2 regions of the Streptomyces sp. NBC_01298 genome follow, and region 2 is predicted to be linked to the other one. Evidence: riboswitches for the same ligand, from Rfam matches in the RefSeq annotation. Region 2 holds a riboswitch; the other holds the start of a gene.
The links. A riboswitch is a leader RNA that binds a small molecule or an ion and turns the genes downstream of it on or off. The one in region 2 is predicted to bind guanidine.
Positions count from the first base shown of each region.

Region 1: it holds a riboswitch for guanidine, as region 2 does, so the genes downstream of both, OG730_RS26205 (DMT family transporter) here and OG730_RS35705 (Ohr family peroxiredoxin) in region 2, are expected to answer to the same signal.

Region 1 covers NZ_CP108414.1:5,762,430-5,767,949, reverse strand. Annotated here, with positions in the region: gene OG730_RS26215 (transglycosylase domain-containing protein) at 1-1,280, shown strand, start outside; gene OG730_RS26210 (FG-GAP repeat domain-containing protein) at 1,378-2,319, opposite strand; gene OG730_RS26205 (DMT family transporter) at 2,654-2,974, opposite strand; guanidine-III (ykkC-III) riboswitch at 3,006-3,099, opposite strand; gene OG730_RS26200 (GroES family chaperonin) at 3,155-3,499, opposite strand; gene OG730_RS26195 (DUF3618 domain-containing protein) at 3,546-3,863, opposite strand; gene bcp (thioredoxin-dependent thiol peroxidase) at 3,979-4,446, shown strand; gene OG730_RS26185 (HNH endonuclease signature motif containing protein) at 4,591-5,520, shown strand, end outside.
Region 2 covers NZ_CP108414.1:7,802,248-7,807,767, reverse strand. Annotated here, with positions in the region: gene OG730_RS35720 (discoidin domain-containing protein) at 1-126, opposite strand, end outside; gene OG730_RS35715 (type 1 glutamine amidotransferase domain-containing protein) at 155-910, opposite strand; gene OG730_RS35710 (AraC family transcriptional regulator) at 1,191-2,216, shown strand; guanidine-III (ykkC-III) riboswitch at 2,269-2,331, shown strand; gene OG730_RS35705 (Ohr family peroxiredoxin) at 2,407-2,814, shown strand; gene OG730_RS35700 (aldehyde dehydrogenase family protein) at 2,857-4,194, opposite strand; gene OG730_RS35695 (flavin monoamine oxidase family protein) at 4,313-5,520, opposite strand, start outside.

The DNA.
Region 1 (5,520 bases), 2.0 Mb from region 2:
TCGCCCTGTACGGCGGCATCGACTACACCAAGCAGTTCGTCAACAACGCCACCCGGCACGACTACCAAGTGGCCTCCACCTTCAAGCCGTTCGTCTTCGCCTCCGCCGTGCAGAACGACTCCCGCACCCAGGGCGGCCGCACGATCACCCCGTACACGATCTACAACGGCGACAACAAGCGGCCCGTCGTCGGCAGCCGCATCCCCTTCGACCCCGAGAACGAGGGGCAGCTCAGCTACGGGAACATCACCGTCAACGCCGCCACCGACCTCTCCGTCAACACCGTCTTCGCCCAGATGGTCGTCGACGTCGGCACCGAGAAGGTCAAGCAGACCGCCATCGCCCTCGGCATCCCCGAGAGCACCCCGAACTTCGCCCCGGTACCGGCCATGGCCCTGGGCACCATGCAGGCCAGCGTCCTGGACATGACCCAGGCCTACGCGACCCTCGCCTCCCACGGCCGCCGCACCCCGTACACCTTCGTCGAGAAGATCACCAAGGCCGGGGACACCGTCCCGCTCCCGCCCCGCGACCCGGTCCAGGCCGTCAGCCGCGAAGCCGCCGACACCACCACGTCCATGCTGGTCAGCGTCGTGGACAACGGCACCGGTACGGCCGCCCTGGCCGCCGGCCACCCGGCCGCCGGCAAGACGGGGACCGCTGAACTGGACCGCTCGGCCTGGTTCGCGGCGTACACACCGAACCTGGTCACGGTCGTCTCGATGATGGGCCAGGACCCGGACACCGGCTCCCTGGAATCCCTCTACGGGGCCCTGGGCGAGGCCCGCATCGGAGGCGGCGGCTACCCGGCCCGGATCTGGGCCCAGTACACGAAGACGGCCCTGGCGGACAGCGACCCCGTGGACTTCGACCTGGAGCTCATGCCCGGCGCCAACCGGCCCCCGCCGCCCCCGCCCGTGGAACCGAACCCCAGCCAGTCCGAGGAGGAGACCCCGGGCGACCGTCCCTCGGGCCGGCCGGGCCGCCCGACGCGGACCCCTTCGACGGGCGGGCAGACGGACGGAGGCCGCACGACGGGCGGCCAGAACACCGGAGGCCAGACGGACGGGGGCCAGACCACGGGCGGCCAAACCACCGGAGGCCAGACCACCGGCGGCCAGACCACCGGAGGCGAAACCACCGGAGGCCAGACCACGGGCGGTCAGACCGACGGCGGCACCACGAACGGCACGACGAACGGCACGACGAACGGCACGACGACAGGCGCCCAAGGCGGCACCACCGAGGGCCTGCGTCCACCGGCGGACCTACTGGAGTAGCCACCGCTCAGCCCAGGACCCGGGACACCGCGGGCCCGTGACATGCCAGTGGCCGCCCCCTCCTCGGGGGCGGCCACTGGCATGTCCTACGGACCGGTCACAGCAGGTTGTAGGCCTGGAAACCGCTGCCGATCTTCACCGGCTTGTTGAACGGGGCGGCAGCGCTGCCGGTCCCCGTGTAGCGGTAGAGGTCCCCGTTGGACTTCCGCGCGACCAGGTCGGTCTTGCCGTCACCCGTCAGGTCACCCACCGACACCAGCCGGTTGTAGGTGTTCCAGCCGGCACCGATCTTCGTGCGCGCCGCGAACGGGGCCGCGTAGTTGCCGGTGCCCCGGTAGAGCCACAGCACCCCGGAGCCGTCCCGCGCCACGATGTCGGCCTTGCCGTCACCGGTCAGGTCGCCCTGCCCGGCGATCTGGGTGTACTGACCCCAGCCGGCCCCGATCTTGACCCGCGAGGTGACCCGGCCGTCCGGGTAGGCCAGGTACTCGTAGAGCACGCCCGCCTTGTCGACGCCCAGCAGGTCGGCCGACGTGCCACCGCCCAGGTTGCCCGGGGACAGCATCGTCGAACCGTAGATCTGGTACCCGGTCCCGACCTGCTTCGACTGGTACTGGCCCTGGTCGTCGGACCAGCCGTAGCGGAGCTTGCCGTCCTTGTACACGACCCAGCTGGCTTCGGCGTCCCCGTCCTTGTCGTTGTCCACATCGATGAAATCGGTGAGGTACGAGTAGTCCAGGTCGATGTTGTACGCGGGCTGGAAACCGCCCGTCCCGTTCGCGAAGAACAGGTCCAGCGAGGAGTTCTTCTTGTTGACCCCGTACAGCGGGAAGGTCGGCGTCTCGACCGAGGCCAGTGCGCGCGCCGCCGGCTGCCCGGCCTGGTGTCCGCCGCGCTGCGAGGCCGCGGCCTTCGCGGCCGCAGCGTCGGCCGAGCCGCCGTCGGCGAACGCCGTACCGCCCGCGACGGCCGCCGCGAGCGCGACTGCCGTACCGACGACGACGCCGCGCAGGACCGCGGAACGCTTACCGAAAGCCATGTGTATCCCCCTGAGAATGAACCCGCGGCCCTGTAGATCACCGCCGCGGTGCCAAACCCTCTCACACGTCCGGCCCGTCCCCCCTCGGGTTTTCCCGCGGTGCCGCGCCCCCGGAAAAATTCCCGTCCGCACATACAACCCCCGCCGCCCCACGATGGTCTGACCTGTAGCGCCGCTGTATTCCGGGGCCCTGCACAGGCCCGTGAACCGAACTTCGCCGGCGCCGGTTCCGGCATGCCCGCCGGCCCCCGGCCGAGCGGTCCGGGGGGGCCCGCACCCCCCGTCCCCTTCCCCGGCCCGGGACCCCTGTGACAAGAACCACCACCGGCGGAACTCAGTGACCGGAGGTGGCCTTCAGCCCGACGACGGCGGCCAGCAGCAGGCAGATGAAGAAGATCCGGGCGGCGGTGACGGGCTCGCCCATGGCGACCATCCCGACCACGGCCGCACCGGCCGCGCCGATGCCGACCCACACGCCGTACGCCGTACCGATCGGCAGGGTCTTGACCGCGATCGACAGCAGCACCATGCTCGCCACGATGCCGGCGCCCGTGAACACGCTCGGCCAGAGCCGGGTGAATCCGTCGGTGAACTTCATGCCGATCGACCAAGCGACTTCGATCAGACCGGCGACGATGAGCAGAACCCAGGCCATGACAGGCACCTCCGGGACGAGAGCGGAACGGGGTGCGTCGTCTTGTCATGCAGCCATCGGCAACAGCGCGACAGCCACCCGGTACGGCGCGTCTCGTCGGGGGTTCTCCCCTACCGTAGCAAAGCAGAACGAAAAGGGCCGGTGACGATGGTCACCGGCCCTTTCCCACATCTCTTGGCGCTACAGATAAAGCCCCGTGGAGTCCTCCGACCCCTCCAGCCGCTCGGCGGCCACGGCGTGCAGGTCCCGCTCCCGCATCAGCAGGTACGTCGCCCCGCGGACCTCCACCTCGGCCCGCTCCTCAGGGTCGTACAGCACCCGGTCCCCGGGCTCGACCGTCCGTACGTTCTGCCCGACCGCGACCACCTCGGCCCAGGCCAGGCGCTTGCCGACGGCGGCCGTCGCCGGGATCAGGATGCCGCCGCCCGAGCGGCGCTCACCCTCCGGCGAATCGGATTTCACGAGCACGCGGTCGTGCAGCATGCGGATCGGCAGCTTGTCGTGGGTGGTGGTGTTCTCGCTCACGCACCGAACCTACCCGGCCACACCCGCCCCGCACCCCGCCGGGGCCTCAGCGCTTGCGTCGCGCCGAGATCACCAGCAGCCCCACGACGCCGATCGCGAGCAGCGCGACCGGCACGATCCGCTCGACGCGCGGGGCGCCGTCCTCGTGGCGCAGCCCGTCGCCGGCATCGGTCACCAGCCGGTTCACCGTCGCCACGGCGCGACCGACGACGTGGTCGATGTTCCCGACCATCTTCGCCTTGGCGTCCCCGACGATCGTCTTGGGGTGCATGCGCACCCCGATCTCGTCGAGCGCCTCGGCGAGCTGCTCGCGGCGGCGGACGATGTCCGCCTCGATCTGTGCGGGGGTCCTGGCTTCCGGCACCGCGCTGCCTCCGTCGTCGTGGTCGGTCCCATGGCGGGCGTAGCCCGCCATGAACAGTCAGTCAGCAGCTTAGTCTCGACTTCGTACCGATCCCCTCTTGAGGAGACTGTTGAGCATGAGCGAGCGACTTGAGCCGGGCGACATCGCCCCCGCCTTCACCCTGCCCGACGCGGACGGCAACGAGATCTCGCTCGCCGACCACAAGGGCCGCAAGGTCATCGTCTACTTCTACCCGGCCGCGCTGACGCCGGGCTGCACGAAGCAGGCCTGCGACTTCACGGACAACCTGGCGGTGCTGGCCACGGCCGGCTACGACGTCATCGGCGTCTCGCCCGACAAGCCGGAGAAGCTGGCGAAGTTCCGCGAGCAGGAACACCTGAAGGTCACCCTGGTCGGCGACCCCTCGAAGGAGGTCCTGACGGCGTACGGGGCGTTCGGCGAGAAGAAGCTGTACGGCAAGACCGTCACCGGGGTCATCCGCTCCACGGTGATCGTCGACGAGGAGGGCAAGGTCGAACGCGCCCTCTACAACGTCAAGGCCACGGGCCACGTAGCCAAGATCATCAAGGACCTGGGCATCTGACCCCGCCCCCTCCTCCTTACACAGCGGCCCGCACCCACCCGGTGCGGGCCGTTCTGCATGCCGGACGAATCCAGCCGTAACTGTCCGACTATCGGTCCGTTACTCCGTACGAGGGCCGCACGCGCGGCCGAACCGGAGGGGACCATGGCCGAACTGTACGACCGAGACACACTGACCGCCGCCGTCGCCGACTCGAAGGGCTGGGCCGACCTCATGCGGCGACTCCACATCAAGGAGAGCAGCGGGCAGCGCCGCATGATCCAGGAGAGAGTCACCTTCTTTGGGATCGATAGCAGCCACTTCACGAAGCGCAGCCCGTGGCGCAAGTACCCGGACGAGGCGATAGCAGCGGCCGCCGCGTCATCCAGCACGCTGCGCGAGGTGGCCCTCAAGCTCGGCATACGCCCTGCCACCGGCGCTCTGTCGCACATCGTCCGACGCATGACGGCAGCGGGCATCGACACAAGCCACTTCACAGGCATGCGGCGCGAGGTGATCGAGTTGCCGTTCACCTCCGCAGAGCTCGCCAAGGCGGCTGCCGACGCTGACAGCATCCGCGGTACGGCTCGCGCACTGGGCATGGCCGACGACAGTCGGTCCCGATCCGTTCTCGGGAAAATGCTCCGGACTTACGGCATCGACACCACACACTTCCGCAATTCCCGGCTGACCATTCCCGAGGAACTCCTGCGCTCCGCCACGCCGAAGGCGAACAGCTACGCGGACCTCATGCGCGCCCTCGGCCTCGAGGTCAACGACGTCAATCACCGCCGGGTACGCCGACGCGCCGCCCAACTCGGTCTCGACGTCAATCACTTCAAGCGGCGCCCCTGGGCGTCCGGCATAGCGGTGGCCCCGAGAGCCGTCGCACCCGACACCCTCAACGTCCGCCCAGAGGGGTCTGCCCGGCTCAACCGACCCCGCCTCCACCGCGCACTCCAGGAGGTCGGAGTTCCATGCACCTGCGCGAACTGCGGGAACCCTGGCGAATGGCTAGGGCGGCCAATCACGCTCCACATCGACCACATCAACGGGGACTGGCTCGACAACCGCCGCGAAAACCTCCGCTACCTG
Region 2 (5,520 bases):
CCACCACTGCGGGCCCGCCGCCGCGCCGACGGCCGGGGGGCCGAGCAGCAGGGTGACCAGTGCGAGGACCAGGCCGGCTAACAAGTACCGGCTTCGCCCGGGGGCTCTTCGACGGTTCATCCCCATCCCTTTCTCCTTCTCCTTCACAGTGCGTTCATGACATGACATGGGTACGGACCAGGGCCAGGTACTCGGCCGCCAGGCGATGGCAGTCGCCTGGCCACCGCGCGGAGACGTAGTTGCCGTCCTTGACGGTGAAGCCGCGTCCGGGCCGGGCGGCGGTGTCGCGGAGGGGCAGCGGCGGGCCGGTGAGGAAGTGGGCCGGATCGGCGAGCGCCGCGGTGACCTCCTGCTGCACGGTGGTGCGGTAGGTCCGGTAGTAGCGCCCCAGCCAGAACCGGGTGAGGTTCCACCCGGTCAGCTCCAGCAGGGACGTCAAGGCCGTCGTCCGCCGGCCGTGGAGGACCGAGCGCCCGGTGGCGGGATCCTTGGCCCGGGCGGCGAGGAGCACTCCGTGGCAGACGGCCCCCATCGGCAGCCCCTGGGTGAAGACCCGGGCGAACAGGTGCTGGGCGGTGGCGTCCTCGAGCAGGGTGCGCATGCCCGGGGCGTGGCCGCCGGGGACGAACAGGCCCGTGACGTCGGCCGGGTCCACCTCCTCGTACGGGGAGGGGGCGAGGAAATGGGGGTCCTCGGTGAGGTCCCGGTAGGCGGCGAGCTCGGCGCGGCGGGTCATCAGCCAGGGCGACAGCCAGGAGAAGCCGAGGTCCGTGAGCCGGGGGTCGGCGTACGCGGCCTTGCCGCCCGGGGTCGCGAACCGCACCTCGAAGCCGGCCTTCCGCAGGGCGGCCCAGGGCACCGCCGCCTCGGTGGGGTCGTAGTCTCCCGCGGGGAGCAGGAAGAGAATCACGGCGTACTCCTCTGAGCGGTGGCGATCGCGACAGCAAGAGCGGCACGCTCCCCGAGCGGGGGGGCGCTGGAGCGTGCCGCTCTTGGTGCCCGAAGGCCGACCTTAGGAGCAGCCCCCGGCGCCGTCATTGACTTCGGCGGCCAACCCGTTGACTCTCCGGACCGGCCCCGGCGTCGTCCCGCGGGCGGTGCCGCGGAGCGCCGTGCCGGGGCGCCGTGCCGGGGCCGCGGTGACGCGGGCGGTGTTGACGCGGGCGGCGCGTCCGCATTGACTGACCGATGTGTCAGCCATCGAGCCGCCCTCAGTCGCCGCGTGCTACGCCCTCGCCGTCCTGAGCGCCACGGCGGAGGGCACCGGCGGGTCGGCCGCCCGGGCCCTGCCCACGGACCGGCTGGAGTTCGGCGAGATGCGTGCCCTGTGGGACGAAGTACTGGGCGCCGTGGGCGCCGGCCCGCACACCGGACTCCTCGTGGGCGACCGCATCAGGCCCGAGGGACTGCACATCCTGGGCCACCTCGTCCTCACGTGTGCCAGCCTCGCGGACGCCGCGCGGGCGGCCGAGCGCTACCACCCCCTGGTGAGCCAGGCGGGCGCGGTGACCCTGCAGCGCCGCGCCGGCGTCGGGCGGGTCTGCTACCGGCCGAACGTCGCGCCGGAGGCCATGCACCCGCAGCAGGTGGAGGCGGTCGTCAGCAGCATGGTGCGGGCGGGCCGCTGGATCGCCGGCGACGGCTGGGCGCCCCTGGCCGTGTCCTTCACCCACCCCCGCAGGGGCTCGGCGGAGCCGTACGCCGACGTCCTCGGCTGCCCCGTCGTCTTCGATGCCCCGGAGACCGCGATCACGGTCGCCGACGACGACCTCGACCGGCGCCGCCCGCTCTACGACCCGGCGCTCAACGCCCTGCACCGGGCCTACGCCGACCGGCTCCTGCGCCGGCTGTCCACGGCCGTGACCTCGACCGTCGCCGAGCGCGTACGGCAGTGGCTGGAGGAGGCCCCGCTCGCGGACGCGGGCCCCGACGGCCCCGCCAAGGAGCTCAGCCTCAGCGTCCGTACCCTGCGCAGGGCCCTGCACGCGGAGGGCACGTCGTGGCGCGCGCTCCTCGACACCGCCCGCCACGGCCGGGCCGGGCGGCTGCTGGAGACCACGGACCTGCCGCTGGACCGGATCGCGCCGCTCGTCGGCCTGAGCGGTGCGACGGCCCTGGTCCGCGCCTTCAACCGGTGGGAGGGCATGCCTCCGGGGGCGTACCGCAGCCGGCAACGGCCCCGGGCCGAGGAGCGCGACGCGGCCTGCCACGGGTGAGGAGGGTCACCGCGGGCGACGCCCCGGCCGGCCGTCTCCGTTGCTAGATTGTCCGGCGGCCGAACCCAGGCCCCGGACGAGATGCGCCGTACCCGGTTACGCACGACGACGCGCGAGGTGCCGCACCAGCGGCGCCTTCCGCTGTCCGCACCCGGGCAGCGTCCTCGTCGAGCAAGATGGGCCGAACGCCATGACCGTGCCACTCACCCGCAGCCTGTACCGGACGACCGCGCACGCCGCCGGGGGCCGCACCGGATCCGTCCGCACCGAAGACGGCCGCGTGGACGTCCGTCTCGCCCCGCCCCGCAAGAACGTCCCCGGCACCACCAACCCCGAGCAGCTGTTCGCGGCCGGTTTCGCCGCCTGCTTCACCTCCGCGCTCGCGGAGGTCGCCGCCGAGTTCGGGGCGGACGCCTCCGCCGCACGCGTGGCGTGCGAGGTGCAGCTCGGCACCACGGACACGCCTGCGGGCTACGGTCTGGCGGTGGCCCTCACCGTCAGCCTGCCCGGGTGGCGGGCGGCAGACCTCCAGCCGCTGCTGCACCGGGGGACGCGGTCTGCCCCTACTCGCAGGCAGTACGCGGCAACGTACCGCTGACGCTCCTGGCCCTGGACGACCCCGCTGGCGCCGACGACCCGCTCACAGCATGACGTGCTTGGCCTGGGTGTAGTCCAGGAGGCCTGACAGGGAGAGGTCGCTGCCGTAGCCGGAGTGTTTGACTCCGCCGTGCGGCATCTCGGAGACCGTGGTGCCGTGGGTGTTCACCCAGACGATGCCGGTGTGCAGGGCGCGGGTGGCGCGCATCGCGCGCTCGTGGCCGGTGGTCCACACGCTCGCGGCCAGGCCGAAGCGCACTCCGTTGGCGAGGTGCAGGGCCTCGGCCTCGTCCGCGAAGGACTGGACGGTCACGACGGGTCCGAAGATCTCCTCCTGCACGATCTCGTCGTCCTGGCGGACGCCCGCGATCACGGTGGGCTCGTGGAAGAAGCCGGGGCCCGCGAACCGGCTGCCGCCGGTGACGATTCGGGCGTGGGGCGGCAGCCGGTCCAGCAGTCCTCGTACGGAGGCGAGTTGGCCGGCGTTGTTGAGGGGACCGAAGTCGGCGCCGGCGCGGAGCCCGGCCGCCTCGGCGGCGAAGGCCGCGAGGAACGCGTCGTGGATCCGGCGGTGGACCAGGAACCGGGTGGGCGCGGTGCAGTCCTGGCCGGCGTTGTAGTAGGCGACCGCGGCGAGGGCGGCGGCGGTGGCTTCCACGTCCACGTCCTCGTGGACGATGACGGGTGCGTTCCCGCCGAGCTCCAAGTGGACCCGCTTGAGGCCGGCCGCGGCGGCCGCCGCGATCTCCCGTCCGGCTCGGACGCTGCCGGTGACCGCGATCAGGGCGACCGCCGGATGGGCGGTGAGGGCGCGGCCCGCGTCGCGGTCCCCGCAGACGACGTTGAGCACGCCCGGCGGCAGGTGCTCCGCGGCGATCCGGGCCAGGAGCACGGACGAGGAGGGGGTGGTGTCGGCGGGCTTGAGCACGGTGGTGTTTCCGGCGGCGATGGCCGGAGCGATCTTCCACGCGGCCATCATCAGCGGGTAGTTCCAGGGGGTGATCTGGGCGCAGACGCCGACCGGTTCGCGGCGCAGCAGGGAGGTGCGGCCCTCGGTGTACTCGGCCGCGGCGGCGCCCGGGAGGTTCCGCGCGGCTCCGGCGAAGTAGCGGACGGCGTCGGCGATCGCGGGCAGCTCGTCGTCCCTGAACCGCTCGGCGGGCTTGCCGGTGTCCCCGGTCTCGGCGGCGGTGAAGGCGTCGGCGTGCGCCTCGATGGCATCGGCCACGGCGAGGAGGGCGCGCTGCCGGATCGCCGGGGTGGTGAGGGACCACTGTCCGTACGCGGCCGCTGCCGCGAGGCAGGCCGCGTCCGTGTCGGCGGGGCCCGAGCGCGGGGCGTGGCCGTGCACGCGGCCGGTGGCGGGGTCGGTGAGGGGCATGGTCTCGCCCGAGGCAGCCGGCTGGTCCACTCCCCCGATGTGGTTGTGGAGGGGCCCGGTGTCGTTGTGGAGGGGCCCGGTGTGGTGGTCCACGGGTCCCGTGCGGTGGTGCGGGGTGTCAGCCACGGCGCAGGGCCTCCTCGGCGGCGGCTCGTCCGGTGCGGACGGCGCCTTCCATGTAGCCGGCCACCCACTGGTCGGATCCGCAGACGTAGAAGGGGGGTTCGTGGGTGCCGTGGCGGGGGCCGACGGCCATGACGTCGCCGGGGGTCCACTGGGTGACGTAGCCCTGGGTCCACGGGTCGGTGCCCCACATGCGGATGAACGCGGCGAGCGGCCGGTTGGCCTCGTCGCCGTAGAGGCGCGCGATGTCGGCCAGCAGTTCGGGGGTGCGCAGGGGTGCGGGCGTACCGAGGAGGACGCCGTAGCGTTCGGGCGGGACGAGGGCGGAGAGGATGCCTTCGCTCTGCGGCCAGGTGCTGCCGAGGATCCCTTCGCTTTCGGAGAGGCCGCTGAGGCCCCGGTCGCGCCAGAAGGGCCGGGCGTAGGCGGCGGTGAACTTGGCCGCGAGGGCGTGGCGTTGGCGGTGCAGGGAGGAGAGGCGTTCGTCCGTGACCCCGGTGACGGCGACCGCCCGGAGCGGCCCCACCGGGAGCGCGCTGACCACGGCGGCGGCGGTGAGGGTTTCGCCACCGGCCAGGCGTACGGAGCTGCGGCCGGGCCGGTGTATCGCGACCGCCTCGACGGGTGAGCCCGTACGGATCCGGCCGCCGAGGGCCTCGGCCATGCGCAGGGCCACGGTGGCCGAGCCCTCGGCGACGCGCAGGCCCTCCCACGCCTCGTACTCGTAGTGGCCGGTGCCGGGTACGGCGGCGTGTTTGCGGAGGGCCGCGAGCAGGGAGGTCCGTTCGCAGGAGCCGTCGGCGAGGGCGAGTTGGCCGATCTCCCAGAGGCGGACGACGGCCTGGGTGGCGCCCTGGGCACGGAGCCAGGTGCCGACGGACAGCCGGTCGAGGTGCGCGGCCTCGGGGTGGGACCAGGGGTCGGCGGGGTCGACGGTCGCGGCGAGCACCGTGAAGGCGGCGGTGACCTTGGCGTGGCAGGAGTCGTCACCGGGGCCGAACCAGTGGGGCGGATCCGTGGCGGAGACTCCTTCGGCGGTGGCGCGGACGAGGGCGCCGGGCTCGGAGACGTAGCTGGGGACCAGGGTCAGGCCCAGTTCCGCGACCAGGGCGGTGTAGGCGGTGTGGGCGCGGCCCACCACCTCCCCGCCGAGCTGAACCAGCCGGCCGTCGGGGAGGGTGGTCTGTTCGACGCGTCCGCCGA